DNA from 2 places in the Tumebacillus amylolyticus genome. Region 1 is predicted to be linked to the other one. Evidence: a T-box and tRNA genes for the amino acid it is inferred to sense, from the RefSeq annotation. Region 1 holds a T-box; the other holds one or more tRNA genes.

Region 1 (15,279 bases):
CCATGGAGACCACTTGCTCACGGATTTTATCGTATTCGAGTACGCGCAGCACTCGTTCATTCATTGCGGTCACCCCCAAAATCTTGAAAACAATTATAACACATTTTCCGTGCGAAAAAGGGACATTCTATTTCTACACTCGCAACGCCTTACTGACATCAAAACAGCTAAAGGAGGAGATGTACACGTGAAAGTCTTGGGTGCTATCGTCCGTTTTATCGTATCGGCCATCGTCCTGATGGTCATCGGGATGCTCGTCCCCGGATTCAGCCGTCTGTCGTTCACGTCCGCACTGATCGCTGCGGTAGTCATTGCCGTTATGGGTTGGGTGATTGAACTGCTGTTTGGTCGCCGAATTTCTCCGTACAGCCGTGGGATCGTCGGCTTCATCAGCGGCGTCGTTGTGATCTACCTCGCTCAACTGTTCGTACCGGGCATGCATGTGACCCTGTTCGGTGCAATCCTTGCGTCGCTGGTCATCGGTTTGATCGACCTGTTCGTACCGGGGGATGTCAAAGGCAACGTCTTGGGCAACCGTCACGGTGCTGCAGAACGCTTGCGTGACCGTCACGACGACTAACCCGCAAAACTGACTAAAAGCGAGTGATACGAAAAAGCCCTAGCCGATCTGAATCGGACTAGGGCTTTTTCGACGTAGGAAAGAAAAGTGGTCATGACAACGGCAAGAAACCTTTGAACTCCGTGATGAGCAAGGACGCCAGTTTCGAATCGTGCAACAGACTCCGCACCGATTCTTGCGGCATCAAGTTCATGACATTGACGACGAGTGCCGCGATGAACACCGCGAGCGTCAAGCCAATCAAGGCACCGGAGAAACGGTTGACGATGGAGAGGCCGGGCAGGTTGGCGAGCAGATCGAGCAGTTTCCCGATGAATTTCACAACAAAGAAGCTCAGGAAAAACAGCACGAGAAACGCAATCGCTTGATGCAAGTTCTTGAGGACAGCCTTCTCAATCAAGACCGCCACCGGGTTGTCGTTCGTTCCTGCAGTCACCGACACGTACTTGGCGACAACCGGAACGAAGGACGGATACACCGTCTTGGCGATAAAGTAGGCCGCAAGCATTCCAACCAGCGAGATGATCTGCCGCACCAATCCCGTTCTCCACCCGTTGAAGGCGGCAAGCAACAGGAAGACGCCGATCACCAGATCGGTCACTCTTGCTCTCCTCCTCCAAGTTGCTGCGCCTGTTCGAGGATGCGCAACAAGTCCTCGTACTCTTGGCGAAGTTTCAAATATTCGTCCGCCACGTTGACGGCGGCAAGCACCGCGACACGGTTGAGGTCGAGTCGCGGGTTTGCTTCACCGATTTCCTTCATTTTATGATCCACGAGCATCGCTACCATGCGGAGTTGATCCACGGAGGCTCTGCCCTTTATCTGATAATCTTGGCCGTAAATCACAGCTTTGATCTTGTTCACGTCGGCGCTGTTGGAATTGGGATTTTTCAGCAAGGGAATTCGCCCCTTTCTCGTCTCCCTGCACAATTCGCTTCGCAGGTCATAAACTCCTTCTTACGCGCGAAGTTCTGCTCCGTAGCCCTCTTGTAACGCTTCTTGCACACGGTTGTGGCGTTCGGTCACTTCTTCGTCCGTCAGCGTCCGTTCCGGAGAACGGTAGACGAGACCGAAGGCGAGCGACTTTTTGCCGGCCGGTACTTGCGGCCCTTGGTAGAAGTCGAACACGCGAGCGCTCTCCAGCAGATCACCCGCCGCCGAACGAATCGTGCCCAGCATATGACCTGCCGGGATGTGAACATCGACGAGAACCGCGATGTCGCGTTCCATCGCCGGGAACTTCGGCAGCGGAGCGACGGTGACTTCACGACCTACGCGCGCTTCCAGCAAAGTTTCGAGATGCAATTGGAAGTAGTAGGTCGGCGGCAAGTCGCACGCTTCTTCCACTTCGGGATGCAGAGCGCCGACGTAGCCGAGGAACAGATCGCCTTTCCAAATATCAGCGGTGCGGCCCGGATGCATGCTCGCCATCTCTACAGCACTGTAGGTGACGCCGTCGATGCCAAGACCCGCCAGGACGTTTTCGACAACGCCTTTGACGGTGAAGAAATCAACCGGACGCGGCTTCTCCCCGATGCCAACGGCGCTGAAATTGCCTGTGAAGATCCCGGAGATGCGCGTGCGCTCCGTCGGGAGTTGAGCAGCATCTGCATCCGGGAAGAACACGCGACCGACTTCGAACAACGCGAGGTCGTTCGCTTTGCGGTTGCGGTTGTACTCGACCACTTCCAGTAGAGACGGCAGCATGTGCGTGCGCAGAACGCTGCGTTCCTCCGACATCGGGTGCATCAGCGCGAGACGGTTCGACAGTTGCTCATCGTCCGCCAAGCCGAGACGATCGAGTGCTGCCGGAGATTGGAACGTGTAGGTGATGACTTCGGTCAACCCGCTGTTGATCAGCAGTTCGCGCACATGGCGGCGCAGACGTTGCTCGTGGGAGAGACCGCCGCGGATCAGTTGACCCTGCGGCAGAGTCGCCGGGATTTTGTCATAGCCGTAGATGCGGGCGATCTCTTCGATGAGATCGACATCGCGGGTGATGTCGGGACGACGGGTCGGCACGGTGACGCGATGAGCGCCGTCCACTTTGAAGCCGGAAACTTCGAAGCCGAGTCGAGTGAGGATTTCCACCATTTCGCCCTCCGAAATCGAGGTGCCGAGGTAGTTGTTGACGCGTTCCAGCGCGATGTCCAGCACTTGCGGTTCGGCACCTTGCTTCACCACTTCGACCGGAGAACCGACCACTTCGCCGCCTGCGAGTTCGGCGATCAAAAGCGCCGCGCGCAACAGGGAGTTGGTGACCATGCCTTGGTCGATCATGCCTTTTTCGAAGCGTTTCTGTGCTTCCGAGAACAAGCCGAGCGCTTTGCCCGTTTTGCGGGTTGTGCCCGGATCGAAGTACGCAGATTCCAGAACGATGGTGGTCGTGTTGGAATCGACTTCGGAGTTCTCGCCCCCCATGACGCCTGCGAGACCGATCACTTTTTCCGGATCGGCGATGACGAGCATCGAGGAATCCAGTTTGCGTTCGACGCCGTCGAGGGTGACGTGCGTTTCGCCGTCCTGCGCTTGGCGGACGATGATCGTGTCATCTGCGACTTTGCTCAGGTCAAATGCATGAAGCGGTTGACCCAGTTCGAACATGACGAAGTTGGTCACGTCGACGATGTTGTTGATCGGGCGCACGCCGACCGCCAGCAACTTCGCTTGCAGCCAGAGCGGGGATTCCGCAACGGTGAGACCTTTCACGACGAGCGCGGAGTACTTCGTGCAGTTGTCCGATTCGATCTTGACCGTCACCGGAGTCGGGGTGAGATGCGGAGCTTTGAACTCCTCTTGCATCTTCACTTCGCGCCCAAGGATCGCGGCGATTTCGTACACGACGCCGCGGTAGTTGAGAGCATCCGAACGGTTCGGGGTCAATTCCAGTTCCATGACGGTGTCGTTCAGGTGCAGGTAGTCAGCAATCTCTGCACCCACCGGAGCATCGGTCGGGAGAATGTAGAGGCCTTCGGTCTGTTCCTTCGGGAGCAATTTGATATCCATGCCGAGTTCTTTGGCGGAGCAGAGCATCCCTTGGGACTCGACGCCACGGAGCTTGGCTTTTTTGATCTTGAAGTCACCCGGCAGTTCCGAGCCGACGACGGCGCAGGGAACTTTTTGACCCGGTGCAACGTTCGGGGCACCGCAGACGATTTGCAAATTCTCGCCGGTACCTGCGTCGATGGTGCAGACGCGCAGTTTGTCGGCGTTTTCGTGTTGACGGGTTTCGAGGACATGACCGACGACGACGCCGGTGATGCCTTGGTTCAGTTCGGTGAACACTTCAACCGGAATCCCGGCTTCGGTGAGTTTGTCACCCAGTTGTTGCGGCGTGAGGTCCGCGATGTCGATATAGTCATTCAGCCATTGGTAGCTAATTTTCATAGTCTGTCTCTCCTCCTACATCCGCGACTTGAAGTTCTGCATCAGGCGCACATCGTTCTGGTAGAAGCCACGAATGTCCTCGATGCTGTAGCGACGCATCGCGGTGCGTTCCACGCCCATCCCGAACGCGAAGCCCGAGAATACTTTCGGGTCGTAGCCGGCCATTTCGAGCACGCTCGGATGCACCATGCCGGCACCCAGAATCTCGATCCAGCCCGTTCCCTTACAAGTCCGGCACCCGCTACCGCCGCAGTTGTGACACGTTGCATCCACCTCGGTAGACGGTTCCGTGAACGGGAAGTAGCTCGGACGCAGACGCACTTGCACCGAATCGCCGAAGATCTCGCGAGCGAACGTCAGCAACGTACCTTTCAGGTCACTCATGCGAATGTTGTGATCGACGACGAGACCTTCGATCTGCATGAACGCATGGGAGTGAGTGGCATCGTCATCGTCGCGACGATAGACGCGGCCCGGCGAGATGATGCGAATCGGGTCCGGGTATTCCTGGCCTTTGGCACGAGCTTCTGCCGCTTTGGCGCCCATGACGCGAGCTTGGACCGGAGACGTTTGCGTACGCATCAAAATCTCCTCGGTCACATAAAACGTATCTTGCATGTCGCGTGCCGGGTGGTTCTTGGGCACGTTCATCGCTTCAAAGTTGAAGTAGTCGTACTCGACTTCCGGCCCGTCCTCGACGGTGAAGCCAAGCCCTACGAAAATGTCTTCGATATCGCGGATCAGTTGGTTCAACGGATGTTCGGAGCCCACGGAGATGGAACGGCCCGGCAACGTGACGTCGATCGCTTCCTCAGCCAAACGTTTGTTGCGCTCCGCTTTCTTGAAGTCGGCTTCCTTCTCATTGTGAGCCGCTTCGAGAGCATCGCGGACGTCGTTGACCAGTTGGCCGATGACGGGACGTTCTTCGGCGCTGAGGCCGCCCATGCCGCGCAAGATGGCGGTCAGTTCCCCTTTTTTTCCCAGATACTTCACTTTCCAGTCGCCGAGTGCTTGCAACGAATCTTGAGCTTGCAGATCGGTCAGCGCTTGTTCCTTGAGCGCTTGCAGCTGTTCTCTCATGTCAAATTCCCTCCTAGAAAAATAAAAAAGACCCTTCCTCCACAAGGGACGAAAAGGTCTTCGCGGTACCACCCTTATTGAGCAATAGGCACAAAAAACGCATGCCTAAAAACTCCACTTCATTGCAAGATAACGGTGTTGACACACCGGCACGCCCTACCCAAAGCTCCAGGTAAAAGGGAGCTCCTTCAAGCGAGCAGCTACGGAGTGAACTTCAGCATTCGGATGCGCAAGGGTGCTTGCAGTCGGTGACACCCATTCCCTGATACGTTCCAACATAATGCCTACTCTCTCCATCATCGCTGATACACCATCTTCAATTGTTGCTACTTAGTATAGTATACCCCACATCCAAATGCAACTTCATCCATGTAAAAACTTACATCTCCGCCTTGCGCACAAACTTCTGGTGATAAAACACTTCGGCGAGAGCGACCGTCAACCCGCAGAACAGAGCAAAGTACCAGTTCACACTCAAATTGTAGAACAACAAATCCCCAAACTTCACAACCAAAACGGTCACAACAAACTCCAACGTAACAGCCAGGATCGAATTGACCGCTTTCGGCACGATGGCGTCAATCACAAAATTCACAACGGTAATGATCAGACCGAGCACGAGGGCGTGGGCCAGATTCAAATACCCGTGCCTCGGCGTGAACAATGCCACAAAATAAATACATGCCACCGTCAGAAGGTACTTTACGATGAAGCCTAGCACCTGATTCATTCCCTAGCACCTCCTATGATACTAAGAGGATGCCCGGAGAGCAGAGTTATTATGAGAGTTTGTGGTCGGCTCCGGTCGGGGACATCGTTGCCCCGCTCAGACACCCTAACGAGGAAAACCGCCTCGTTAGAGAACTCGCTCCTCCAACGATATCCCCGCCCTCCGCTGCAAGCCCCCTCCGGCCACGAAACCCAAAGAACTCAAAAAAGGATCTCAAAAAAAGGGCCCCAAAAACAAAAAGACCCCCTTTCATGGAGGTCTTGCCCTAGAACTTGCTCTTGAATTGCCCTTATCCCTAAAACCCTTTATGAGTGGGAGTTTGTGCTTAGGGGGAGGGGGGTTGGGGGGCAGGGAGTGGTGACTTTAGAAGTCCCCTCCCGTACCTACAAAAAACTCAATCAAAGGGAGGGGACTTCTACCGGAACCCGACCGCCCCCCAACCCCACTCCCCCGTACCACCCAGCCTAAATCCGCTGACGCAAAGCCTCATACAGCATAACAGAAGCCGCAATCGCAGCATTCAACGACTCAGCCTTGCCCGGCATAGGCAGCATGACCTGAGTATCGACCAATCCGGCGATCTCATCGGAAACCCCGTGAGCCTCGGAACCAATGACCAAAGCCACCGCCCCACCAAAGTCTGCCGCGAACACAGTCTGATCGGTATCAACAGCAGTCCCCACCACCGACACACCCAACTCTTTCAACTTCGGCAGCAGTTCCTTCAGCTCTACATCAAACACAGGGAGGTGGAACATAGACCCCATCGTCGCGCGAACAACTTTCGGGTTGTACACATCCACACAACTAGCACCGACAAAGACACCCGTCGCCCCAACCGCATCGGCCGTACGGATCATCGTCCCCAAATTCCCCGGGTCCTGAATCCCATCCAGCAGCAGATACAACGGTTTTTCCTTATTCGCAACAAAGGCAAACGCATCGCCCTCGCTCTTCTTGACGACCGCGATAACCCCCTGCGGCGACTGCGTATCCGCCACATGTTCGAGCACAGACTCCGAAACCTCGTACAGCTCAACCCCAAGCCCGGTCGCGCCGGTAATAATCCGGTCAAAACGCCCCGACTGCGGATCGCCGCTGATCAAAATTTCGACAACCGGAGCCCCCGCATCAATCGCTTCCTCAACCAAACGGACCCCTTCTAACAGATAAAGCCCCGTCGAATTCCGAAACTTTTTCTGCTTCAAAGACGCCCACTGCTTAACCTTGTTGTTCTTCGTTGAGATGATCTGTTCCATCTGCTACGCCACCTTATCTCGTTTCGTCCAATTCATCCAGATCCTCATTGCGGCCCACCACGACCAACACATCCCCTTCATGGATGATGTCGCTTGCAATGGGAGCAATGTTAATATGCGTCCGATGCTTGATCGCCATGACATTGCACCCATACTTCCGGCGAATATCAATCTGCTCCAGCGAACGCCCCACGAACTTACTCGGTGCTTGAATCTCCAAGATCGAGTAATCTTCGGCCAACTCAATATAATCCACAATGTTCGGCGAGATCAGGTTGTGAGCGACACGCGCGCCCATATCGCGTTCCGGATAGACGACACGGTCCGCCCCGATCTTCTCCAACACCTTGCCATGCATCGTATCCTGCGCTTTGACGACGATCATCTTCACGCCCATCTCTTTCAAGATCAGCGTGGTCAGGATGGAGCTTCGCACATCATCCCCGATCGCGACAACGACAACATCAAAATTGCGAATCCCAATCGACTTCAACGCACTCTCATCGGTCGAGTCGCACGCCACAGCATGCGTCACAGTATCCACAGAGTCTTGCACGAGCTCTTCATCCATATCGATGCCGAGCACATCATACCCCATTTCATACAACGTCCGAGCGACACTGCTGCCAAAACGCCCCAACCCAATGACCGCAAATTGCTTTTGTGCCATCTGCGTCCTTTCGCCTCCTCCACAAATCCCAATCCCTGCGTATATGTATCTCTTCGTAGCCTACCCCATTTTGCCCAGAAAAAAAAGACCTGGCCCAGAAGGTCAGGTCTTTTCATTTGCTTTGGCTTACTTGCTGCCTTTTGCGAGGGTAGCGAGTTCGCCGAAAGCTGCTGCATCGTTAACAGCGAGGTCAGCCAGCATCTTGCGGTTGACTTCGACGCCAGCGGTTTTCAGGCCGTGGATCAGCTTGGAGTAGGACAGGCCGTTGAGGCGAGCTGCCGCGTTGATACGAGCGATCCACAGTTTGCGGAAGTCGCGCTTCTTCTGGCGACGGTCGCGGTATGCGTACATCAGGGATTTCATGACCTGCTGGTTAGCAGTACGGAACAGGCGATGCTTGGAACCGCGGAAACCGCGTGCCAGCTTCAGGACTTTTTTATGACGACGGCGGGTAACGGTACCACCTTTAACTCTCGGCATTTCAGTAACCTCCTATGCAATCAAAAACGTTGCGTATGTGGATGTAATGGTCTTACAGGTAGGTGAGCATTTGCTCAATGCGCTTTTGGTCGGACGGGTGAACCATCGCGGATTTGCGCAGGTGACGTTTTACCTTGGTTTCCTTGTTGGAGAACATGTGGCTACGGTAAGCGTGGGAACGCTTCAGTTTGCCAGAACCAGTTCTTTTGAAACGCTTCGCCGCGCCGCGGTGAGTTTTCATCTTAGCCATGATTGCGTGACCTCCAAATCGAGTCTAAATATTAGTTGGTTGTTTTCGGCGACAGGATGATGATCATGCTGCGGCCTTCGAGCTTCGGGTGACGCTCAACCGTTGCGATGTCTGCACATTCCTCAGCGAGTTTGTTCAGAACGCGCTGACCGATTTCCGTATGCGTGATTTCACGACCACGGAAGCGGACGGATGCTTTGACTTTGTCGCCTTCCTTGAGGAATTTGACGGTGTTGCGCAACTTGGTCTGGAAGTCATGTTCCTCGATGTTCGGGGTCATGCGAACTTCCTTGATGGAGACGATTTTCTGGTTCTTGCGGGCTTCCTTTTCCTTCTTGCTCTGCTCGTAGCGGAACTTGCCGTAGTCCATGATCCGGCAAACCGGCGGCTTCGCGGTCGGAGCCACGTTGACCAGGTCCAAGTTCTTCTCACCTGCGATCTGCATCGCTTCACGCAGAGACTTGATCCCGAGCTGGTCACCATTCGCGTCGATCAACCGTACTTCACGAGCACGGATGCCATCATTGATTTGAACCTCTTCTTTGCTAATAACCTGTCACCTCCTGAAGTTCTGGGCAAAACCTTGCAGAAAAACAAATATGCGAGTGCATGACGTGTAAGTCATACACTCGCATATGAAAAGACGACATTTCGGTCGTGACAATTCAAACTCCAAAACCCGTTCACTGCTCATCGAGCGTTCCTGGGCGAGAAGCGCGAGTGCTTCTGCTTGTGGTCATGTGCCATATGAACTTCCGTATTGCATCGTACCATGACTCAGAGTCACAGTCAAGCAATACAGATCAAATTTCGTAAAAAAGCGCCCCCACCTCTGCTCCCTGCAGCAAAGGCAAAAGCGCTGACAGCAACTTGTACTAGAGAATCCGTCTTGCTTTGTAATCAATATAAACAACCAGCCTGCCTATGTCAACACTTTTTTGCAAAACTTGTCACATTTTGCGGTCGACGGCATTCGTCGTCGGGTGCCACGTGCGCGCTTCTTCACAAAGCGGGCAGTCGGAGCAGAGGACGGCAGACTCGGCGAAGACTTTTTTCACCGTCTCCACGATCGGCGGGACGAGGTCCCGGCCGTGCGCCAAGTGGATGTGAACCTTCTGCGGAGCGGCGGAGATCAACGCGCTCATCGTCTCTTCGATCATGACGCCGCAGTCGCGCAAATTCTGCTGCTGCTTGGCGCCTTCGATCTCATCGAGCACAAGCGGTCGTCCCTCCCCGTCAAACAAGCGCGGAGAAACTCCCTCCTCATGGCAGACCATGTGCAGAAGCGGCACCCCCGGTTCTTGGGCTTGCAAGAAATAGCGGAGCAACTTGACGAATTCTTGATATTCAAGCTCCATCAAGTACTCATCGATCGCCTGCTCGATCACACGATGCAAGTCAGCCTGCAACGCATGCATCCGGAACCGCAGCAACCCTTCCACCAACAACTCTCGGGAGTTCGCCAACTGCTCCGCCACCGAATCCACGATGTGTCGGCGGCGCAGAGACATCCCGTCTGCATCTTTGAGTTCCGCCAGCATCCGCACCGCCGAGTCGGCGAGATATTCGACTTCATCGGCGGCATAGTAATAGAAGTCGTTCGCGACGATACGCTCCATCTCCGAGCGTTCCCAGACGTCGGTGATGAATTCGCCCACAGCCTCTGAGAGCGTACGCACGACGAGTTCCGTCAACTCATCGGGTTTCCCTTCGGTCGTCCCGCCCAATCGATATGTAAAAAACGTGTAGGTGCCTCGCGTGAATTGCTCTCCTTGCAACGACACTCCCAGTTCCTTCAATTTGTCATCCGCTTCCTGCAGACAGCCGCCCAGCGCTTCCGCAAACTTTTCAGCGCCAATCGTAAACTTTTTCAATGGGGTCACCCCTTTCAAGACTTTCTGTCGATCCGTGGTGTTATTCCTCATTGTATGCGCGTGAATTAGCTTGTATACTTGTACGCTTCTTGCTAGGATGCGAACAAGAGTAAATTGGAAGGGAGTTTTCCATTCGTAGATGTTCTCATATTTCAATAGTATAGTTCAGATAAACTCTCTTATTAGAGAGTTTCCTACGAAACAGGAGGTTTGGCAACCCTCCAAATGGATAGTTCTCGAAACTTTCTCTAGACTTGAATCTTGTGCTACAATGTTTTTATATCTATTTACTAGAGAAAGGGGCCGCTTATTGTGAGAACGAGATCTACAATCTCCGCAATTCTCTCAATTTTCTTCCTGTTTAGCCTATTGCTCGCTCGACCGGCATCCGCCCATCAACAGTCCCTGGCTTCCTCGAAGATCACATTTGAGAACACCAAAATGCACGTGTCCCTCCTGATCGACCAGAAATCGATCTTGGAGATCAACGGCTTTGACATTGAGAAAACGCAATCGCTCGACGAGGCGAAACTCTCGTCGCAAATCAAGGACAAATCGTTCGACTATATCAAGTCCGGCTTCCACGTCAAGAACAACGGCAAGGAGATGCCTGTAGCACTCGAAGCCGTCTCCGTACCCGACCTTGCCAACGTCCAATTCGACCTCACCTTCACCTCGGACGAGCTGATCGACAAGATCGACTTCGACTACAACATCTTCTTCGAAAACTCCAACGGCATGCACAAAAACGTCGCCACCATCGAGAACGGCGACAAAACCGACGAGTTCGTTTTCACCAACTCCACCCGTCACCTCGCGATGGAAGCGGGCGTTGAACTCTCCTTCTGGAGCACGCTCGGACAATTCGTGCTCATGGGCATCGAGCACATCTTGACCGGGTACGACCATCTGGCGTTCCTGCTCACCTTGATCATCCTCGGCGGCTCCTTCAAGAACATCTTGAAAATCGTCACGTCCTTCACCGTCGCCCACTCCGTGACGCTGATTCTCTCGGCGATGAGCGTAGTTACGCTACCCACCCGTTTGATCGAATCGTTGGTCGCCGTCACGATCCTCTACGTGGGCATTGAAAACCAATTTATCAAAAACACGAACTACCGCTGGGTGTTGACCGGATTCTTCGGCCTCGTCCACGGCTTTGCATTCGCAGGAGCGCTTGCCGAAACGCAAGTGCCCAAGAACCACTTCCTCGAAGCCCTGCTGACGTTCAACGTCGGGGTTGAAATCGGACAATTGCTGGTCGTCATCGTCTTGCTGCCGATCATCCTCTACATCGGTCGTTTCAACTGGAACGTCTGGGTCGTGCGCGGCATCTCCGGCGGCGTCGCTCTGTTCGGTCTGATCTGGTTCATGCAACGCGCGTTTGAGTTGAACATCCTGCCGTTCCTCGCGGTTTAGGAAAAAGAGCTCGTGTCCGCCCCGGTGCGGACACGAGCTTTTTTCATAGACATTTCGGGTTGGGAATAGAAATGGGGACAGGGAGGTGGTTCCCATCGATGGACAAAGCGTGTTGCTCCCGCTGTTCTGGATCTTGCTGTCCGCGTTTCTCTTGCAACGAGCGACGGCGCATCTGCCGTGGTTGCGCATCCCGACGGTGATCGCGTATATCTTGTTCGGGCTGTTCCTCGGGCAGACGGTCTCGCCGATTTGGAAGGAGCAGAGCGGTTGGCTTGGCGGAGTCAGTCAGTTCGGGCTGTTCTACCTGATGTTTCTGTCGGGGCTCGAAGTGGACTTGCGCTTGCTCGTACCGCGTCGTGACGGGCCGAAGTTGTTGCAGAAAGCCCTCTTGCTGTTTGCAGCCACGGCGGTGCTCTCGTATGCACTCGCTTGGGGCATGCATGTGATCGACCCGCAGATTCAACCGTGGATGATGATGTTGATTCTCTCGACCACGTCGCTTGGCATCATCTTGCCGGTTTTGAAAGAGCGCGGGTTGTTGCGAACGGTCTACGGGCAAACCCTGCTGACGGCGGCGCTGCTTGCCGATCTGCTGACGATGCTCGGCATTTCTGTGGCAGCCGATTGGGTCAAGAACGGATTCTCTTGGCGACAGTTGACGGTCGGGTTGTTGATTCCGCTGGTTGCGGCGTTCTATGTGGCGATTCTGCGACTGTACCGCAGCAAGTTCTGGGATTCTTGGTTTGGCGGAAACGGCGTTTTGAAAATGCAGGGCGTGCTCGCCTTGCTCGGACTCTTCGGGGTCATGACCGATTGGACAGGGTCGGAGCCGATCTTGGGAAGTTTCTTGGTCGGGCTGTTGGTGTCCAGCTTCCGTCTGCCGGAGAAAAATCCGTTGCGTCAACAGATGGAGAGCATCGGGTACAGTTTCGTGATTCCGATCTTTTTCGTGACGGTGGGGGCGCAGTTTGATCTCGGGGCGTTCTTCGCCTCGGAGACGGCTCGAACGTGGGTGCCGCTGCTCTTGCTGTGCGCCTATGGGGTGAAGCTCCTGCCGATGCTCTGGTTTGGCGGCGCGATGCCTTTGCGGGAACGACTGGCCGGCGGACTGTTGCTTTCGTCTCGGATGACGCTCGTCATCGTGGCGGCTTCGATCGGCGTGCAACTGCACGTCATTCCGCGTGAGATCGAAGAAGCGATGCTCGTCGTCGGCATCGTGACCTGCATCTGCTCCCCCCTGCTGTTCTCGCTGATGAAAAAAGCTCACGGACCTCTGCGGCCGTGAGCTTTTTTTTATTGATAGGCGACGGGGCCGCCTTCTTTTTGCCAGTATTCGAAGCCGCCGATCATCTCTTTGACTTGGAACCCGAGGGCGCTCAGTTTCGCGGCCGCCTTGGTTGCTCCGTTGCACGCAGGGCCCCAGCAGTAGGTGACGATGAGACGCTGACGGTCAAAGTGCGCGGTGGTTTCCGCCGTGATCTGCGTTTGCGGCAACGAGACCGCGCCGGGGACATGCCCCGCTTCGAAATGTGCCGTGCTGCGGGCGTCGAGCAGAACGTATGGCAGAGGGCCGTTTTGCAAATCGACGATCACGTCGGCGACATCCGTTTCCAGAGACAACTTCGTCAAAAAATAACGATTCGCGTCCTGCGGGTCGGCGGCAGGATGGGCCAGGGTCTTGCTTTCGTACATAGGAAAAACCTCCTCAACAGATGTTGGAAGTATCGTAGCACGGAGCCAAGTCATACGTGAAACTGATAGTTTCGATTGTTGAGATCGCTCCTGCCGATGTGATGAAAAAAGCCTGTGACCCTCAGGGAAGGGACACAGGCTCTTTTTGATTCGGCCGTTCGTTCTTACTTCAAGAAGTCGTTCAGGACGTTCATCGGGAGTGCGGCACGGTCGTTCTGGAAGTTGGACAGCTCCGTGAGCGCCTGTTCCTTGCCGTCGATCACGACGACGTTGTCACCGACGATGAACGTGAGGGTGCGCGTTCCTTTGGTGATCGTGACGGTTTTGGTGGAGCCGTCCCAAGCAACGGTTGCGCCCTTGGCTTCAGCTGCGGTACGAACCGGGGTCAGCGTGGATTTCAGAGACTCCGGATCGACTTCCTTTTCCAACGCCGGCATGCCGGAGAGATAGCCGACGACGCCGGCTTTTTTGTTGACGAAGTTTTTGTTGATCTCGCGGTCGAGTTCCGATCTGAGGCTGTCCGAGACTTTGATTTCCAAGTCGCCCGGATGCTGGAGGTTCGACATGAGGTACGAGTAGCCGTTCAGGTTGTCGACCATCTGCAGACCCGTGCCTTCTGCACCCGCCGGAAGCGAGACGAGGCGCGAGAGTTTTTTGGTGTCGATGTTGTACGCCCAGACGTTGTTGTTGATGTGCAGGCCGGAGTCTTCCCCGATGAACAGCGTGCGCATGTCTTCCGAGTACGAGAGATTGTCCGGGTTGGCGACTTTGTCCACGTTCGCCAAGTTGCCGAGCGCGTCCGGTTTCGCGAGGTCTTCGCCCACGATCAGGCCTTGCATGGTGCCTGCGACGTATTGGGAGTCGATTGGGTTGCCGGAACGGTCGGATTGCCCGCCTTGCAAGGAGAGTTCGTAGGTGACGCCGGAGGACATTTTCGGCAGTTTGATGTCGTCTTGGAGTTCGTTTTTGGAGTCGACCGTCATGCCTTTTTCCACGTAGGACATGGCGACGTAGACTTTTTTGTCCTTGGCGTTCAGGGTGACGCCTTCCATTTTGTTGAACTCGTAGGTCGCGCCTTGGATCGCACCGTACCGGCGAGCTTCGAGGAACGCAGCCGCTTGCTCCATGCCCGGTTTGACTTTCAGATATTCAACGGTGCCGGACGGGTAGGTTTTGATCTTGGTGAAGCCCGGGGTTTCCTTGTCAGCCGTTTCGAACAAGTCGTTGAACGTCAAACCCTTGTCGAGATAGCTTTTCACTTCTGCGTCGGTCGCGTGACCCAACTTGATCCATTCGAGGTTGGCCGCACCGCCGTTTTGGTCGGAGGTTTGGTGCCATTTCGCCGCGTAGAGGGTGCCGGCGGTGAGGTCTTTTTCCTTGTCGGCGATGTACATGAACATCATCGTGTTGGAGCCGTCGTCGCCGAAGTAGACGGTGCGGTTGTCGGGCATCACTTTGGAGAGTTCATGCGAGAAGCGGCCCATGGAGTAGTGCTTGACGACGGAGGTCGAGTTGTCCGCGTTCACGGTGACTTCCGGGATGTAGCCGTAGAGATACGGGTTGCCTCTCTTGGTCTTGTCTTGGTAGTAGCTTTGCGTGTACGACGCGACGTAGGTTTTGGTCGGATCGGCGGCAAATGCGCGAGCGTCCGCTTCGTACTCCTCCGAACCGAGGTGGGTGTTCCACGGAGAGAGCGAGCCGTTGCACGGGATCCAAAGGCCGTTCACGCCGGAGAAGTCGATTTTTTTCAGATCGGTGGCTTTGAGCATGCCGTTGGTTTTGTTTTGGTCGATCGTGGTCAGAGACATCGAGGCCGGGATGATGCCGTACGCGGACGTGCCTGCGTTGTCCTTGGTGA
Region 2 (15,257 bases), on a different contig from region 1:
GCTGAGCTAAACCTCCACACTTGGTGACCCGTACGGGATTCGAACCCGTGAATGCCGCCTTGAAAGGGCGGTGAGTTAAGCCGCTTCTCCAACGGGCCAAGATACATGGTGGAGAATAGCGGATTCGAACCGCTGACCCCCTGCTTGCAAGGCAGGTGCTCTACCAACTGAGCTAATCCCCCGTGAAAAAAATGGCGCGCCCTGAGAGATTCGAACTCCCGGCCTTTTGATTCGTAGTCAAACGCTCTATCCGGCTGAGCTAAGGGCGCATCTATAAGGTTTTGAAAAGTGGTGGGCCCAAGAAGATTCGAACTTCCGACCTCACGATTATCAGTCGTGCGCTCTAGCCAACTGAGCTATGGGCCCGTGTCTAGCAGTGGTACAAGTGGTGGAGGTTGACGGGATCGAACCGCCGACCCTCTGCTTGTAAGGCAGATGCTCTCCCAGCTGAGCTAAACCTCCATCTTGGTGACCCGTACGGGATTCGAACCCGTGAATGCCGCCTTGAAAGGGCGGTGAGTTAAGCCGCTTCTCCAACGGGCCAAGAATACATGGTGCCTTTTACCGGAATCGAACCGATGACCTCATCCTTACCATGGATGCGCTCTACCTACTGAGCTAAAAAGGCATCTGGTGGAGAATAGCGGATTCGAACCGCTGACCCCCTGCTTGCAAGGCAGGTGCTCTACCAACTGAGCTAATCCCCCAGATTTGAAACAATGGTGCGGTCGAGAAGACTCGAACTTCCACGGGGTAACCCCCACACGCCCCTCAAGCGTGCGCGTCTGCCATTCCGCCACGACCGCATCTTATATAGAAGGAAAAATGGTGAGCCATGAAGGACTTGAACCTTCGACACCCTGATTAAAAGTCAGGTGCTCTACCAACTGAGCTAATGGCTCATGTTCACCATCGTTGTCTTTCGTTTCGTCGTCGTCACTCTCTCGCGGCGACAGGTGTTATCTTACCACGCGGCCCGCACACGTTCAACGCACTCTACCCGACAAACTCCGACAAATATTGACCTACAGAAAAACCATATCCTCCATACTTTCCGATTCTCCTGTTTTCGCAGATTTACTCCCTTTTACGCATCCCAAACCACCAACCCGGAGAACGAAAAAAAGGCCCGATCTTCCGAAGAAGATCGAGCCTTTGTACCCCAAAAACGTATGGTGCCTTTTACCGGAATCGAACCGATGACCTCATCCTTACCATGGATGCGCTCTACCTACTGAGCTAAAAAGGCAAATGGTGCAGCCATTCCACCACGACCGCATATTTAATAGTAGAAATGGAGCGGAAGACGGGATTCAAACCCGCGAACAGGATGTAAAGTGGTGGTGACCCGTACGGGATTCGAACCCGTGAATGCCGCCTTGAAAGGGCGGTGAGTTAAGCCGCTTCTCCAACGGGCCAAGATATATGGTGGAGAATAGCGGATTCGAACCGCTGACCCCCTGCTTGCAAGGCAGGTGCTCTACCAACTGAGCTAATCCCCCGTGTAAAAATGGCGCGCCCTGAGAGATTCGAACTCCCGGCCTTTTGATTCGTAGTCAAACGCTCTATCCAGCTGAGCTAAGGGCGCATGGTGAGCCATGAAGGACTTGAACCTTCGACACCCTGATTAAAAGTCAGGTGCTCTACCAACTGAGCTAATGGCTCGTGTTCTTGGTGACAGGAGTTATCTTATCACGCAGCCGGTGCACGTTCAACGTACTCCAGTCGACAAACTCCGACAAATCGCATCATCCGCTTCCCACACATCCTCCACTCTCGCGAATCCTCCACATTGCACCCGTTCTCTCTACCTCCCGAGACTCCCTTCAACCCCCAATGAACGCAAAAAAGGCCCGATCTTCGCAAGAAGATCGGGCCTTTTTCTAGTTGCCTAGCGACGTCCTACTCTCCCGGGACCCTGCGGTCCAAGTACCATCGGCGCTGGAGAGCTTAACTTCTGTGTTCGGGATGGAAACAGGTGTGGCCTCTCCGCCATCATCACTAGATCATCTATATAGAATGGTGGGCCCAAGAAGATTCGAACTTCCGACCTCACGATTATCAGTCGTGCGCTCTAGCCAACTGAGCTATGGGCCCCCAGACAACAGGGAAATCTATGGAGCGGAAGACGGGATTCGAACCCGCGACCCTCGCCTTGGCAAGGCGATGCTCTACCCCTGAGCCACTTCCGCATGGGTATTTGTACTATTTTGTAAATGGTGGCTCGGGACGGAGTCGAACCGCCGACACGTGGATTTTCAGTCCACTGCTCTACCAACTGAGCTACCGAGCCGTATTTTAATTCTGTAAAATAAGTGGCGGAGCTGACGGGATTCGAACCCGCGGTCTTCCGCGTGACAGGCGGACATGTTAGGCCACTACACCACAGCTCCGAGTTCAAGGATGAACGAGTGTCGACGTGCGGCAGGACGCCGCTGCTCTTAGTCGACCTGTCCTTTAAAAAATCTGGTGGAGGTTGACGGGATCGAACCGCCGACCCTCTGCTTGTAAGGCAGATGCTCTCCCAGCTGAGCTAAACCTCCATCTTGGTGACCCGTACGGGATTCGAACCCGTGAATGCCGCCTTGAAAGGGCGGTGAGTTAAGCCGCTTCTCCAACGGGCCAAGATACATGGTGCCTTTTACCGGAATCGAACCGATGACCTCATCCTTACCATGGATGCGCTCTACCTACTGAGCTAAAAAGGCATGGTGGAGAATAGCGGATTCGAACCGCTGACCCCCTGCTTGCAAGGCAGGTGCTCTACCAACTGAGCTAATCCCCCAGATAAAACATGGTGCGGTCGAGAAGACTCGAACTTCCACGGGGAAACCCCACACGCCCCTCAAGCGTGCGCGTCTGCCATTCCGCCACGACCGCATATATTATATAGTAGAAATGGAGCGGAAGACGGGATTCGAACCCGCGACCCTCGCCTTGGCAAGGCGATGCTCTACCCCTGAGCCACTTCCGCGAAAACATGGTGAGCCATGAAGGACTTGAACCTTCGACACCCTGATTAAAAGTCAGGTGCTCTACCAACTGAGCTAATGGCTCATGTTCACCGTGTGTCTTTCGTTTCGTCGTCGTCACTCTCTCGCGGCGACAGGTGTTATCTTAACATGAGTTGATTCGACATCTCAACACGCATATTCGACTCCATTTCGACAAAAACAGACTGTATACCCCATTCTATGAAACTATCACGCCGAAACGATAGGATACACACTCTATCTCCCTCTTACAACGTTTCACATGGAACAATGTCGAAACCACCGCCTTTTGATGCGAAAAAAGCCTCTGCCCGTGACGGGACAGAGGCTCTTTTTCACAGAACGCGATCCAAAAGGTCCATGATATGCACCGCTTCCATCTGCCCTTCACACCCAGCGCGCTGGATGCCTTTGCGCATCTGGAGCAAGCAGCCTGGGTTGGACGTGACGACTAAGTGAGCGGAGGTCGATTTGACGTTCTCCATCTTCTCGTCGAGGACTTCCATCGACATGTCGAAATTGGTGATGTTGTAGATGCCCGCCGATCCGCAACATCGGTCGGCCTCCATCATCTCCACATATTCCACACCCGGAATGCTGCGCAAAAGTTGTCGAGGCTGCGCGCGAACACCTTGACCGTGAGCGAGATGGCAGGAGTCTTGGTAGGTGATCCGCACGCCCGGCAACTCTCCGCGAAACTCCAACGCAGAAAAAAGTTCTGCCGCCAATTCATTCGCATCGCGGCACTTCGCGACGAACTTCATCGCCCGTTCCTGCCACTGCGGGTCGTCGTGGAACCAGTGGTGATATTCTTTGAGCGCCGCCCCGCAGCCGCCGGCGTTGTTGACGATGAGATCGACGCCTGCCGCTTCGAATGCCTCTATATTGCGTTTCGCCAGTTCCTTTGCACCGTTTTGCTCACCGGAGTGAGCATGGAGAGCGCCGCAACACGCTTGCTCTTCGACAAAAACAACTTCACAGCCCGCCTTGGTCAGTACTCTCGCCGTGGCTTGGTTGGTCTCAAAAAACATGACGTCCATGATACAGCCTTTGAACATCCCAACGCGCAGATTTTGGGAGGCGTCTGGTTCGGGATGTATCACAGACTCCCTTTTCATCCGTTGCCAAGGAGAAGCTACTTGATCCACAGCCGATTGCATCTCCCGCATCGGGCGCGGGAGGAGGTTGATCAGGCCCATTTTGTTTGCGAGCTTCTGAAGCCCGAGTGTTTGGGACGCCCAGAGCATCGTGCCCAAGCGGTCGATGCGGTCCGGATTCGGAAAGATTTCCTCAAACAACAAGTCGCGCAAGAACGAATGTTCGCCTATGTCCTTCTTGTTCCTTTCCACCACGTCGCGGGCGGTTTCGAGAAGCGAGCCATAGGGAACGCCCGCCGGACAAGCCGTCTCACATGCACGGCATCCGAGGCAGAGGTACATGTTGTCCTCGAACTCGGCGTCCACGTTAAGTTGCCCATCGACGACTCCTTTCATCAACGCGATACGACCGCGTGGAGAAGCCGATTCCTTGCCGGTTTGGCGGTAGGTCGGACAGGCGGGCAGGCAGAATCCGCACTGCATGCAGTTCAGGATCTCCTCCCTGTCGAAATTGTCGAGAAGTTGAATGAGATTAGGATTAGGCATGGTTGTGTTCGTGTGTGCAGGCATGCGTTTTCACCACCACTCTGCGTCGATCGCTTTTTGCAAACATTTTGCCGGGGTTCATGATCCCGTGCGGGTCGAACGCTTCTTTGATCCGTTTCATGAGTTCGATGCCGGACGGACCGACTTTGAGATCGAGGAACCCCGCCTTCGCCATCCCGACCCCGTGTTCGCCGGTGATCGTGCCGCCCAATTTGATGGCCGCGTGAAAAATTTCTTCAAACGCTTGCTCGACACGGTGAATCTCCTCGAGATCGCGCTCGTCCGTCAAGCACGTCGGATGCAAATTGCCGTCTCCGGCGTGGCCGAACGTACAGATTTGCAGGTTGTATTTTCGAGCGATCACGTCCACTTGCTCGACCATTTCGGCGAGGTGGGCACGCGGAACCGTTGCGTCCTCGAGGATCGTCGTCGGCTTCACGCGAGCCAATGCAGAGAGTGCGGCGCGGCGGGCAGCCATGAGTTTGGCGCCCTCTTCGACCGTTTGCGCCAGACGAACTTCGGTGGCACCCTCTCCCCGACAAATGTCTGCCATGCGGGCGATGTCTTGCTCGACTTGCAAGTCCGTCCCGTCCTGCTCGATGATCAACATTGCCTTCATATCGAGAGGCAGCCCGATGCGAGCGAAGTCCTCGACGACCTCCATCGTCGCTTGGTCGAGGAATTCCATCGTCGCCGGAATGATCTTGGACGCGATGATTCGTTGGACACTTCGAGCCGCGTCAGACAGGCTCTGGTAGTACGCGACCATCGTCTGTTTCGCAGGCGGCAAAGGCAGGAGTTTTGCCGTAATTTCGGTGACGACGGCCAGCGTCCCTTCGGAGCCGACGAGCAATTTCGTCACATCGTACCCTGCGACGTCCTTCGCATTTTTGCCCCCGAAGCGGACGACTTCCCCGCCGGGGAGAACCGCCTCGATTCCCATGATATAGTCCTTGGTCACGCCATATTTCAGACCGCGCATGCCTCCCGCGCACTCGGCGACATTGCCGCCCATCGTGGAAATTCGCATGCTTCCGGGGTCAGGTGGATAGAACAAACCCACCGCTTCGACCGCTTTATGCAAATCGGCTGTGATCAGCCCCGGTCCGAATGTAGCGGTGAGATTCTCTTGATCAATTTCATGCAACCGCCCCAAACGGTTCGTCACCAGCACAATTCCGCCCTCTGTGGGAACCGTGCCTCCACAGAGATTCGTACCGGAACCTCGGGAGACGATCGGAATTCGATACTGGTTGGCGACTTTCAACACCGCCGCCACTTCCTCGACGGAACTCGGCATGACAACGGCGTCCGGCATCGCTTGATACAGCGGCGTGGCATCATAAGAATAGGTGTACAAGTCATGGGGTGAATCCATCATCCAGCGGTCGCCGACGATGGCTCGCAACTGGCTTTTGATCTCCGTATTCATAAAAGGGAGCACGCTCCTCGTCTTCTTTTTGTTCATAAATATCTGTAAATTCAATCTATCACAACACAACTGAAAAAACAAAAAAGACTCGATCCGCCGAGGAATCGAGTCTTTTTTTCGGCCCCTGTTGGCCCCATCTCTTACGGTCTTCGCCCGACACGCTCTTGGTCCTTGCCTCGGCGGGTGCGTCCCGTGGTGCTCAGCGGGCGCGACGGGCGTCTCGTCTGTTTTGGGGCGAAGGCCCTCAACAGGCCGACGTGGTTGTTGCGTGCGAGCTGCAATTGCTTGTACAGCGCTTTGAAGATTTGAGCCGTGTTGCGGGCATCGTCGACGGCGCTGTGGTGTGCTCCGATCGGCTTGAGCTGCAGCGCTTCGAGCGCTTCCATGAGTCCGGTTTGGTTCTTGACTTCTTGGAGCCGTCCGAACTCCGCTTGCAGGTCGTTGTAATTGCGCAGCCAATCGAGAGGGACATGGTGCATCTTGCAGTTCTGAATCAGCGTGCGAATGTCGGTCGGACCCCAGGTCAGCAAGAAATACTCTTCCTCGCCGATCCACTTGAGGAACTGTTTCCAGACTTTCGCAAAGTCCTCCGACGTCCGCACGTCTTCCGGTTTGATCTTCGTCATGCGGACGGTGCGTTTGTTGAGCATCCGCGCTCGCTTGGGTCGGACAAAAGAGGCAAATTGGTCACATTCCGTCAGATCGCGATCCAACTTCACCGCCCCGATGGAGATAACCTCCGGGATCTGCCCCTTGGCGAACGTCGCCACCCATTCTAAGTCAAAGATGATGAACTTCATCCTCTCACCTCCCAAGACACTTCTAGTTTGCCACGCAAAAAAAGACCTAATCCACGAAGGATCAGGTCTTTCTCGTCTTCAAGGCAGAAGTTCCACCATGTTGTGATACGTTTCCGGACGGCGGTCTCTGTAAAACTGCCAGAGATCGCGAACTTCGTGCATTTTGTTTTTGTCCATTTCCGCCACGATGATCTCGTCTTGGTCACGAGAGCCCACCGCCACGAATTGGCCCCGCGGGTCGACGAGGTACGATTGGCCGTAGAATTCGCCCATGTTCCAAGGAGCTTCTACGCCGACTCGGTTGATGGCGGCGACATAGTAGCCGTTGGCGACCGCATGCGCCGGTTGCTCCAATTTCCACAAGTATTCGGACAGCCCGGCCACTGTCGCAGAAGGGTTGAAGATGATCTCCGCCCCGTTGAGCCCAAGCAGTCGAGCGCCCTCCGGGAAGTGGCGGTCGTAGCAGATGTAGACGCCGACTTTGGCAAAGGCCGTATCGAACACCGGATAGCCCAAGTTGCCCGGTTTGAAGTAGAACTTCTCCCAGAACCCGTGCCCTTCTTCGCCGACCGCCACATGCGGGATGTGCTGTTTGCGGTATTTGCCAAGGTAGGAACCGTCTGCGTCGATCACGGCGGCCGTGTTGTAGTAGATGCCGACGCCCGCTTTTTCATAGACCGGGAGGATGATGACGACGCCGAGTTCCTTCGCCAAGTCTTGGAAGAGGCGCGTCGTCGGGCCGTTCGGGACTTCCTCCGCCGATTCGTACCATTTCGGATTCTGTTCGGCGCAGAAGTACGGGCCGTAAAAAATTTCTTGCAGGCAGATGATTTGCGCCCCTCTGTTGGCTGCCTCGCGCACGAGGCCGATGTGTTTTTCGATCGCTTTTTCCTTGTGAACGGCGACCGGTGCGTCACCGTGGACGTCGTTTTTTGCTTGAATCAAGCCGATTTTGACTTTATAGGACATGGGGTTGCTCCTCCTTTAGCGTCGGGGATGCGCCGAATTTGTGACGCTTGATAAAACGTCCGTTGCCCTTCGTGCCGACGAATTTTTTGTCCCGGATGACGAATTCGCCGCGTGCCAGCACCGAGACGACCTCGCCGTGGACTTCCTTGCCTTCAAACGGGTTGTAGTCGACGTTCATGTGGTGCGTTTTGGCGGAGATCGTGCGCGTGACGTTCGGGTTGAACAGGACGATGTCGGCGTCAGACCCGACGGCGATCGTCCCTTTTTGCGGGAACATACCGAAGAGTTTGGCCGCTTTGGTGGAGGTGATGTCCACGAATTGGTTCAGCGAGATTCGTCCCTTGTGGACGCCTTCGGAGTAGACCACGCTGAAGCGGTCTTCGATCAGCGGGCCGCCGTTGGGGATCTTGGTGAAGTCGTTGCGACCGAGTTCTTTTTGCCCTTTGAAGTTGAACGAGCATTGGTCGGAGCCGATGGTTTGCAGGATTCCGTTTTTCAACGCGCTCCAGAGCACCTCTTGGTGCCAGGCTTCACGGAGCGGCGGGGACCAGACGTATTTGGCTCCTTCGAAACCGGGGCGTGCCAGTTCGGAGATGTCGAGCGTGAGGTATTGGGGGCAGGTTTCACCGTAGACGTTCAGGCCCTTCTCTCGCGCTTCTGCGATGCGTTGTACCGCTTCGGCGCACGAGACGTGGACGACGTAGAGCTGGGATCCGGCAAGGGCTGTGAGGGCAATGGCACGGCCCGTTGCTTCTCCCTCCGCCATCGGCGGGCGGGTCAGGGCGTGGTAGATCGGGTCGGTCTGTTCGTTCTCCAACGCCTCTTTGATCAGGAAGTCGATGACGTCGCCGTTTTCGGCATGCACTTGGATGAGGGCTCCGAGTTCCTTGGCACGGATCAGCGTTTTGAACAGCGTCTCGTCGTCCGCTTGGAATACGTTTTTATAAGCCATGAACACTTTCAGCGAAGTGACGCCCTCTTCGACGACGTCTTCCAGTTGGTGCAGGACGGCGTCGTTGGCTTCGGCGATCATGAGGTGGAAGCCGTAGTCGATCACCGCTTTGCCGTGCGCTTTGGCGTGCCAGGTATCAAGAGCTTCGCGAATCGACTGCCCCTTGGACGTCAAACAGAAGTCGATGATCGAAGTCGTCCCGCCAAAAGCGGCCGCACGCGTGCCTGTTTCAAAGTCGTCGGCTGTCGTCGTCCCGCCAAACGGCATGTCGAGATGCGTATGCGGGTCGATCCCGCCCGGAAACACATAGCATCCGCTCGCGTTGATCTCTTCGGCCCCCTCCGTTTCTTTGGAAAAAAGGGCTCCCGCTCCGATGGCGACGACTTTTTCTCCGTCGATCAAGATGTCCGCACGATACGTATCGGCCGCTGTGACGACGATGCCGCCGCGAATCAGTTTTTTGCTCACCTTACTTCACCCCCGATTGCAGTTGGTTCCAAGATTGCGGTTGTTTTTCGGTCGGGATTTCGACCATCTGGATCGTGCCGTCCACCGGGCAGACGATGGAGCAGAGATTGCAGCCGACACAATCGTCCTCGCGCACGACGAGCAGCTCGCGACCCGTATCCGGCTCTCGGACGCGGTCGATGCATTGGTGCGAGGTGTCTTCGCAGGAGATGTAGCATTTGTTGCAGTTGATGCAGGTGTCGTTGTTGATGCGGGCGACGACTTTGTAGTTCAGGTTGAGATCGCCCCAGTCGGAGTACGTGGCGACCGATTTGCCGACGAGGTCCATGACGGAGGGGAGCCCTTTTTGATCGAGATAGTGGTTGAGGCCGTCCTTCATGTCCTCGACGATGCGGAATCCGTGGTGCATGGCGGCGGTGCAGACTTGGAGCGAGCCTGCGCCCATCAGCAAGAATTCAACGGCGTCTTGCCAGTTTGAGATGCCGCCCATGCCGGAGATCGGGAGCGCGATTCGGGAGTCTCGCGCGCATTCCGCCACCATGTTCAAGGCGATCGGTTTGACGGCGGGACCGCAATAGCCTCCGTGTGCGCCTTTGCCGTCGACGTGCGGGTAAGGAAGCCACGAGTCGAGGTCAACGCCCATCAGCGAGTTGATGGTGTTGATCATGCTCACGGCATCGGCACCGCCTTGGCGAGCAGCACGTGCGGTGAATCGGATGTCGGTGATGTTCGGGGTCAGTTTGACGATGACGGGGGTCTGCGCCACTTCCTTGACCCATTCGGTTTGTTGGCGCACCATGTCGGGCTGTTGACCGGAGGCAGAGCCCATGCCGCGTTCCGCCATACCGTGCGGGCAGCCGAAGTTCAGTTCCAAACCGTCGACACCCACGGCTTCGACCGCTTTTACAATTTCGTGCCATGCTTCGCGCTTGGGTTGCACCATGAGCGAGACGATCAGCGTGTTGTGGGGAAACCTTTTCTTGGTTTCGGCGATCTCGCGCAAGTTGTCTTCCAGTGGACGGTCTGAGATCAATTCGATGTTGTTGAAACCGAGCACCCGTTGCCCGCCGCGATGAATGGCGGCGTAGCGGGAAGAGACGTTGAGCACGGGCTCGCCGAGCGTTTTCCAAACGACGCCGCCCCAGCCCGCTTCGAATGCGCGTTGCACTTGATAGCCGGAGTTGGTCGGAGGAGCGGATGCCAACCAGAACGGGTTGGGTGATTCGATACCGGCAAATTTGATCCGTAGGTCTGCCATGATTGCGCCTCCTCTGGCTTAGGACTGGACTTTTTGCGAGGTGAGTTGCGTGTGAACGGCGACGGCGGCGTCCTTGCCCTGTTGCACGGCGGTGACGACCATGGCGTCCGTTTTGCCGGTTTTGAAAATGAAATCGCCGATGGCGAAGACGTTCGGTTGCGATGTTCGGTACGTTCCCGATTCAACCAACGGGATGCCGTGTTCATGCTGAAGTTGGAAAGCGTCGATGAGGTGGGTCTGACGGGTTTGGCCGATCGCTTTGATGACGAAATCCAGTTCGAGGGTGAACTCGCTGCCTGCCACTTCTCGGGGTCGGCGGCGACCGCGCTCGTCAGGTTCGCCAAGTTCCATGCGGATGAGTTGAAGTCCGGTGACGCGGCCGTTCTCGCCCAAGATGCGTGTGGGTGCGACGAGCCAGCGGAACTCGACGCCGTCGTTTTTCGCGAATTCATATTCGAACTCGTAGGCGGTCATTTCGGCGACGGTGCGGCGGTAGAGAATTTTGACGTTGTCTGCGCCAAGTCGCGTAGAGCAGGTGGCGGCGTCGATGGCGGTGTTGCCCGCGCCGATCACGGCAACTTTTTTGCCAAGCAGGTGGTTGGTGAGCGGTTTGGTTTTCGTGTCTTCTACGAATTGCACGGCGTCGAGCACGCCTTGAAGGTCCTCGCCCTCGATGTTCAGCGCAGGAACGTATCCCATGCCGGCGGCGAGAATCACGGAGTCATGGTTGTCGAGTAAGTCTTGGGCGCTGACGTCCTCGCCGATTTTGGTTTCGAAGCAAAATTGCACGCCGAGCGCTTCGATCTGCTCGACTTCCCAAGCGACGACATCCTCCGGCAAGCGAAAGGAGACGATTCCGTAGGCGTTGAGTCCGCCCGCACGCGGTTTGGCTTCGTAGACGGTGACTAGATAGCCCAGACGCGCGAGATCGCGGGCTGCAGAGAGACCTGCGGGACCGGCACCGACGATGGCGATTTTTTTCCCATTGGGGTCTGCGGTTTTGAAGAGCGCAGTGTTCGGTTTGGTGTTTTCCATCGCCCAGTCGGTGGCGTGTCGTTGCAGGAGGCCGATCTGGATGGCTTTGGAAGCAGCCGGACCGTTGAGGACGCACGCTCCCTCGCACAGTTCAGACGTTGGGCAGACGCGCGCACAGCTCGCTCCGAGCGGGTTGGAATCGAGGATGGTCAACGCGGAGCCGAGGAGGTTGTCGGTGGTGATTTTTTTGATAAAAGACGGGATGTTGATCCCCGTCGGACACGCTTGCACGCACGGGGCGTCGTAGCAGAACAGGCAACGATTGGCTTCGTCGACCGCTTCTTTGGGCTTGAGCGCGGGGACGACTTCCTTGAAGTTGTCTTGCAGGCTCATGAGGCTTCCCTCCTTTTTGGCTTCGTTCAAGGGTCTAGAGTTGTTCGAAGACGTCGCGGAGGACGTTGACGAGGAATTCGAGGTCTTCTTCGGTGGTGGAGAACGGCGGCGCGAGAGTGAGGATGTTGTTGAAGCCGGGGATCGTGTCCCCGTTGCGGCCGATGAGGAGGCCGCGTTTTTTGCATTCGGAGATGACTTTCAGGACGCGGTCTGGCGCAGAAGGGGCTTTGCTGGTGCGATCTTCGACGAGTTCGATGCCACAGATGAAACCGAAGCTGCGGATGTCGCCGACGTTGGGATGGTTTTCAAGGGTTGCGAGTTTGGAGCGCAGGTCGTGGCCGAGTTGCTCCGCTCGTTCGATGAGCCCTTCGCTTTCGATCAGCTCCAAGTTGCGCAGGGCAAGGGCGCAAGCGGCGGGGTTGCCCCCGAAGGTGTTCAGGTGACGGAAGTGTTGGTTCGGCCCCGGTTCGAGGAACACGTCGGCGATCTCGGCGCGTGCAGCTGTGGCGGAGAGGGGCAGATACCCGGAGGTGATGCCCTTTGCCATCGTGACGATGTCCGGCTGCACTCCGAAGTTTTGGTGACCGAAGGGACGGCCGGAGCGACCCGCGCCGCAGATAACTTCATCGAGGATCAGGAGGACGCCGTGTTTGTCGCAGATCTCGCGGACTTTCGGGAGGTATTCGGGAGGTGGAACGATGACGCCGCCGCCTGTGATCGTCGGCTCCATGATGACGGCGGCGACCGTTTCGGCTCCCTCCCAGTTGATCATTTCGTCGATGGCGTTGGCGCACTCCATGTTGCAACTGCCGTAGGTTTTGCCGTAGGGACAGCGGTAGCAGTACGGCGGCGGGACGTGTTTGAAGCCGGGGGCGAGCGGTTCGTAGGATTGTTTGCGAACGGCTTGCCCGGTGGCCGCGAGGGCTCCCATCGTGTTGCCGTGGTAGGCTCGGTAGCGGGAGATGAATTTGTAGCGACCGGGTTCGCCGCGTTGCGCGTGGTATTGACGCGCCATTTTAAAAGCCACTTCGTTGGCTTCCGACCCGCTGTTGGAGAAAAAGACGCGGTACTCCCCCGCCAGCCACTCGCTGATTTTTTTGGACAGGTGGATGGCGGGAACGTGGCTTTGAGTCAGCGGGAAGTACGCGAGCGCTTTCATCTGCTCATAGGCGGCGTCTGCTAACTCCTGTCGTCCGTAGCCGATGTTGACGCACCACAACCCGGACATGCCGTCGAAATAGCGGTTGCCGTCGATGTCGGTGATCCAAGAGCCTTGGCTCTCGGTGACGATCATCGGGTTGGGGTTATACGGGGACATGTGGTGCCACATATGAGTGCGGTCGGTTTCGAGCAGGGTCTCTTTTTCATGGTCTTGGTCGTTGGCGGGCATCTTCGAGCCTCCTCGGGTTCGCTATTTCACGAATGTTTTTTGGGAACCGATGTTGGAGTCGCCGTCATCGAACCAACGGGTGGTGACGGTTTTTTTCTTGGTGAAAAAGTCGATGCCGTCTTGGCCGTTGGCGTGCAAGTCGCCGTAGAACGACTTTTTCCAGCCCGTGAAAGCGAAGAAACCGCTCGGAGCGGGAACGCCGACGTTGACTCCGACCATGCCGGCTTCTACGCGGTGTGCGAAATCGCGTGCTCGCTTGCCGCTGTTGGTGTAGATGCAGGCGCCGTTTCCGAAGCGTGAATTTTTGATAACTTCAAGACCTGCTTCAAAGTCGGGGACGCGCACGACGCTTAGGAACGGGGCGAAGATTTCCTCGCGCACGATCGCCATCTCGGCATGCGCTTGGTCGAAGATCGTCGGGCCTGTGAAAAAGCCGTTCGGATGCTGTGCCGCCTCCTCTCGCCCATCGCGGACGAGTTTTGCGCCTTCGGTGAGCCCGGTTTGGATGTAGGAGTGGACTTTTTCTCGGTGGGAGTCGCGGATGACGGGACCGAGGTCGATGCCTGGGTCTAATCCGTTGCCGATTTTGAGGGCGTTGGATTCTTGGATGAGGTGTTGGACGAGAGTGTCCGCTACAGATTCGACCACGACGACGACGCTCGCCGCCATGCAGCGTTCCCCTGCACATCCGAACGCGGAGGATGCGATGGTTTTCGCAGCGCGTTTGAGGTCGGTGTCGGGCATGACCAAGTGGTGGTTCTTGGCTCCGGCGAGGGCCTGCACGCGTTTGCCGTGGGCAGAGGCGGTTTTGTAGACGTGTTCGGCGACCGGTTGGGAACCGACGAAGGAGACCGCTTGGACGTCGGGGTGCTCCAAGAGACCGTTGACCACGTCATGGGCACCGTTTACGACGTTGAAGACGCCGTCCGGCAGGCCGGCTTTTTTCAAGAGTTCGACCACTCGAATGGTGGAGAGCGGCGTGCGTTCGGAGGGTTTCAGGACGAACGTGTTGCCTGCGGTGATCGCGATGGGGTACATCCACATCGGGACCATCAAGGGGAAGTTAAACGGCACGATGCCGGCGACCACGCCCAGTGGGAAACGGATCATCTCGCAGTCGATGTCGCGGGCGATGTTGGGGAGTGCTTCGCCTTTTAGCAGCGGGGTCATGCCGGCTGCGAATTCTACCATTTCAATGCCGCGCATAACCTCAGCATGAGCCTCGGACAGGTTTTTTCCGTTTTCGAGGGTGATCAGGCGGGCGAGTTCGTGTTGGTGTTCGAGAAGCAATTGTTGATAGCGGAACATGATCCGCGTGCGGTCGACGACCGGCGTGTTGCTCCAGGCAGGAAAGGCGTGGAGCGCCGCTTCGACGGCGGCGTCGACTTCGATTTTTGTGGAAAGCGGCACGCGGCCGATGATTTCGCCGGTTGCAGGGTTGGGGACTTCTTCGTAACGGTCGGTTTCGGAAGGGACCCAACAACCGCCGATGTAGTTTTGGAGTTTTTCACCGGTTTCTGTGACTTTCATGGAACACAGCCCCTCTAAGTGGTTTTTTATTGTACATTGTCGTGTTGTACTAGTTGAGTTTACATGCGGATTCACAACTTTAGCCCAGACACTTTGTCAGGTGCGAGGGTCGAAGATGTTTACATCTTGTCAGGAGGTGGCCGATTTTGAAGAAAGAGTCCTTGCTGACGGTGGAAGATGTTTTGAAACGTCCGCTTTTTCAACACGCGGAAGTGGTGGGTGGCCGGCAAGGTCTGTCTCGGGCGATTCGGTGGGTGCATATCTTGGAGTCGGCGCAGCGGGGTTGTTTTTTGGATGGGGGCGAGTTGGTGTTGTCCACAGGGGTGGGGTTTGGGCAGGACCCGGAGAAGTGGATGGCGTATCTGCATGAGTTGATTCAGTACAAAACGGCGGGGTTGTGTGTGGAGCTCGGGGAGTTTTTGTCCGCGGTGACACCGGAGATGGTCGAGTTGGC

The links. A T-box is a leader RNA that pairs with one kind of tRNA and senses whether it is charged. The one in region 1 lies ahead of pheS (phenylalanine--tRNA ligase subunit alpha), so its partner is inferred to be a tRNA-Phe.
Region 2: it encodes a tRNA-Phe, which carries the amino acid that the T-box ahead of pheS (phenylalanine--tRNA ligase subunit alpha) is inferred to sense. The anticodon was not compared.

What each region holds. Positions count from the first base shown of each region.
Region 1 covers NZ_JAEQNB010000001.1:1,432,164-1,447,442, reverse strand. The annotation lists gene JJB07_RS06840 (endonuclease MutS2) at 1-64, opposite strand, end outside; gene JJB07_RS06835 (DUF2512 family protein) at 188-580, shown strand; gene JJB07_RS06830 (CvpA family protein) at 672-1,181, opposite strand; gene zapA (cell division protein ZapA) at 1,178-1,477, opposite strand; gene pheT (phenylalanine--tRNA ligase subunit beta) at 1,538-3,967, opposite strand; gene pheS (phenylalanine--tRNA ligase subunit alpha) at 3,983-5,047, opposite strand; T-box leader at 5,089-5,356, opposite strand; gene JJB07_RS06810 (DUF2512 family protein) at 5,427-5,777, opposite strand; gene JJB07_RS06805 (TrmH family RNA methyltransferase) at 6,242-7,036, opposite strand; gene JJB07_RS06800 (potassium channel family protein) at 7,050-7,706, opposite strand; gene rplT (50S ribosomal protein L20) at 7,833-8,186, opposite strand; gene rpmI (50S ribosomal protein L35) at 8,239-8,436, opposite strand; gene infC (translation initiation factor IF-3) at 8,468-8,986, opposite strand; gene ytxC (putative sporulation protein YtxC) at 9,387-10,310, opposite strand; gene JJB07_RS24375 (HupE/UreJ family protein) at 10,623-11,729, shown strand; gene JJB07_RS06770 (cation:proton antiporter domain-containing protein) at 11,815-13,014, shown strand; gene JJB07_RS06765 (rhodanese-like domain-containing protein) at 13,023-13,421, opposite strand; gene JJB07_RS06760 (alkaline phosphatase PhoX) at 13,586-15,279, opposite strand, start outside.
Region 2 covers NZ_JAEQNB010000012.1:774-16,030, forward strand. The annotation lists tRNA gene JJB07_RS22985 (tRNA-Val) at 1-16, opposite strand, end outside; tRNA gene JJB07_RS22990 (tRNA-Glu) at 22-98, opposite strand; tRNA gene JJB07_RS22995 (tRNA-Ala) at 107-182, opposite strand; tRNA gene JJB07_RS23000 (tRNA-Arg) at 193-269, opposite strand; tRNA gene JJB07_RS23005 (tRNA-Ile) at 290-366, opposite strand; tRNA gene JJB07_RS23010 (tRNA-Val) at 387-462, opposite strand; tRNA gene JJB07_RS23015 (tRNA-Glu) at 467-543, opposite strand; tRNA gene JJB07_RS23020 (tRNA-Thr) at 553-628, opposite strand; tRNA gene JJB07_RS23025 (tRNA-Ala) at 632-707, opposite strand; tRNA gene JJB07_RS23030 (tRNA-Leu) at 721-806, opposite strand; tRNA gene JJB07_RS23035 (tRNA-Lys) at 827-902, opposite strand; tRNA gene JJB07_RS23040 (tRNA-Thr) at 1,174-1,249, opposite strand; tRNA gene JJB07_RS23045 (tRNA-Glu) at 1,342-1,418, opposite strand; tRNA gene JJB07_RS23050 (tRNA-Ala) at 1,427-1,502, opposite strand; tRNA gene JJB07_RS23055 (tRNA-Arg) at 1,512-1,588, opposite strand; tRNA gene JJB07_RS23060 (tRNA-Lys) at 1,590-1,665, opposite strand; rRNA gene rrf (5S ribosomal RNA) at 1,890-2,006, opposite strand; tRNA gene JJB07_RS23070 (tRNA-Ile) at 2,021-2,097, opposite strand; tRNA gene JJB07_RS23075 (tRNA-Gly) at 2,118-2,192, opposite strand; tRNA gene JJB07_RS23080 (tRNA-Phe) at 2,218-2,293, opposite strand; tRNA gene JJB07_RS23085 (tRNA-Asp) at 2,317-2,393, opposite strand; tRNA gene JJB07_RS23090 (tRNA-Val) at 2,468-2,543, opposite strand; tRNA gene JJB07_RS23095 (tRNA-Glu) at 2,548-2,624, opposite strand; tRNA gene JJB07_RS23100 (tRNA-Thr) at 2,633-2,708, opposite strand; tRNA gene JJB07_RS23105 (tRNA-Ala) at 2,710-2,785, opposite strand; tRNA gene JJB07_RS23110 (tRNA-Leu) at 2,796-2,880, opposite strand; tRNA gene JJB07_RS23115 (tRNA-Gly) at 2,900-2,974, opposite strand; tRNA gene JJB07_RS23120 (tRNA-Lys) at 2,982-3,057, opposite strand; gene JJB07_RS23125 ((Fe-S)-binding protein) at 3,329-4,660, opposite strand; gene JJB07_RS23130 (FAD-binding oxidoreductase) at 4,629-6,068, opposite strand; gene JJB07_RS23135 (3'-5' exonuclease) at 6,209-6,868, opposite strand; gene JJB07_RS23140 (nitrilase-related carbon-nitrogen hydrolase) at 6,947-7,837, opposite strand; gene hydA (dihydropyrimidinase) at 7,827-9,257, opposite strand; gene preA (NAD-dependent dihydropyrimidine dehydrogenase subunit PreA) at 9,259-10,515, opposite strand; gene JJB07_RS23155 (NAD(P)-dependent oxidoreductase) at 10,534-11,883, opposite strand; gene JJB07_RS23160 (aspartate aminotransferase family protein) at 11,918-13,273, opposite strand; gene JJB07_RS23165 (CoA-acylating methylmalonate-semialdehyde dehydrogenase) at 13,295-14,803, opposite strand; gene JJB07_RS23170 (PucR family transcriptional regulator) at 14,950-15,257, shown strand, end outside.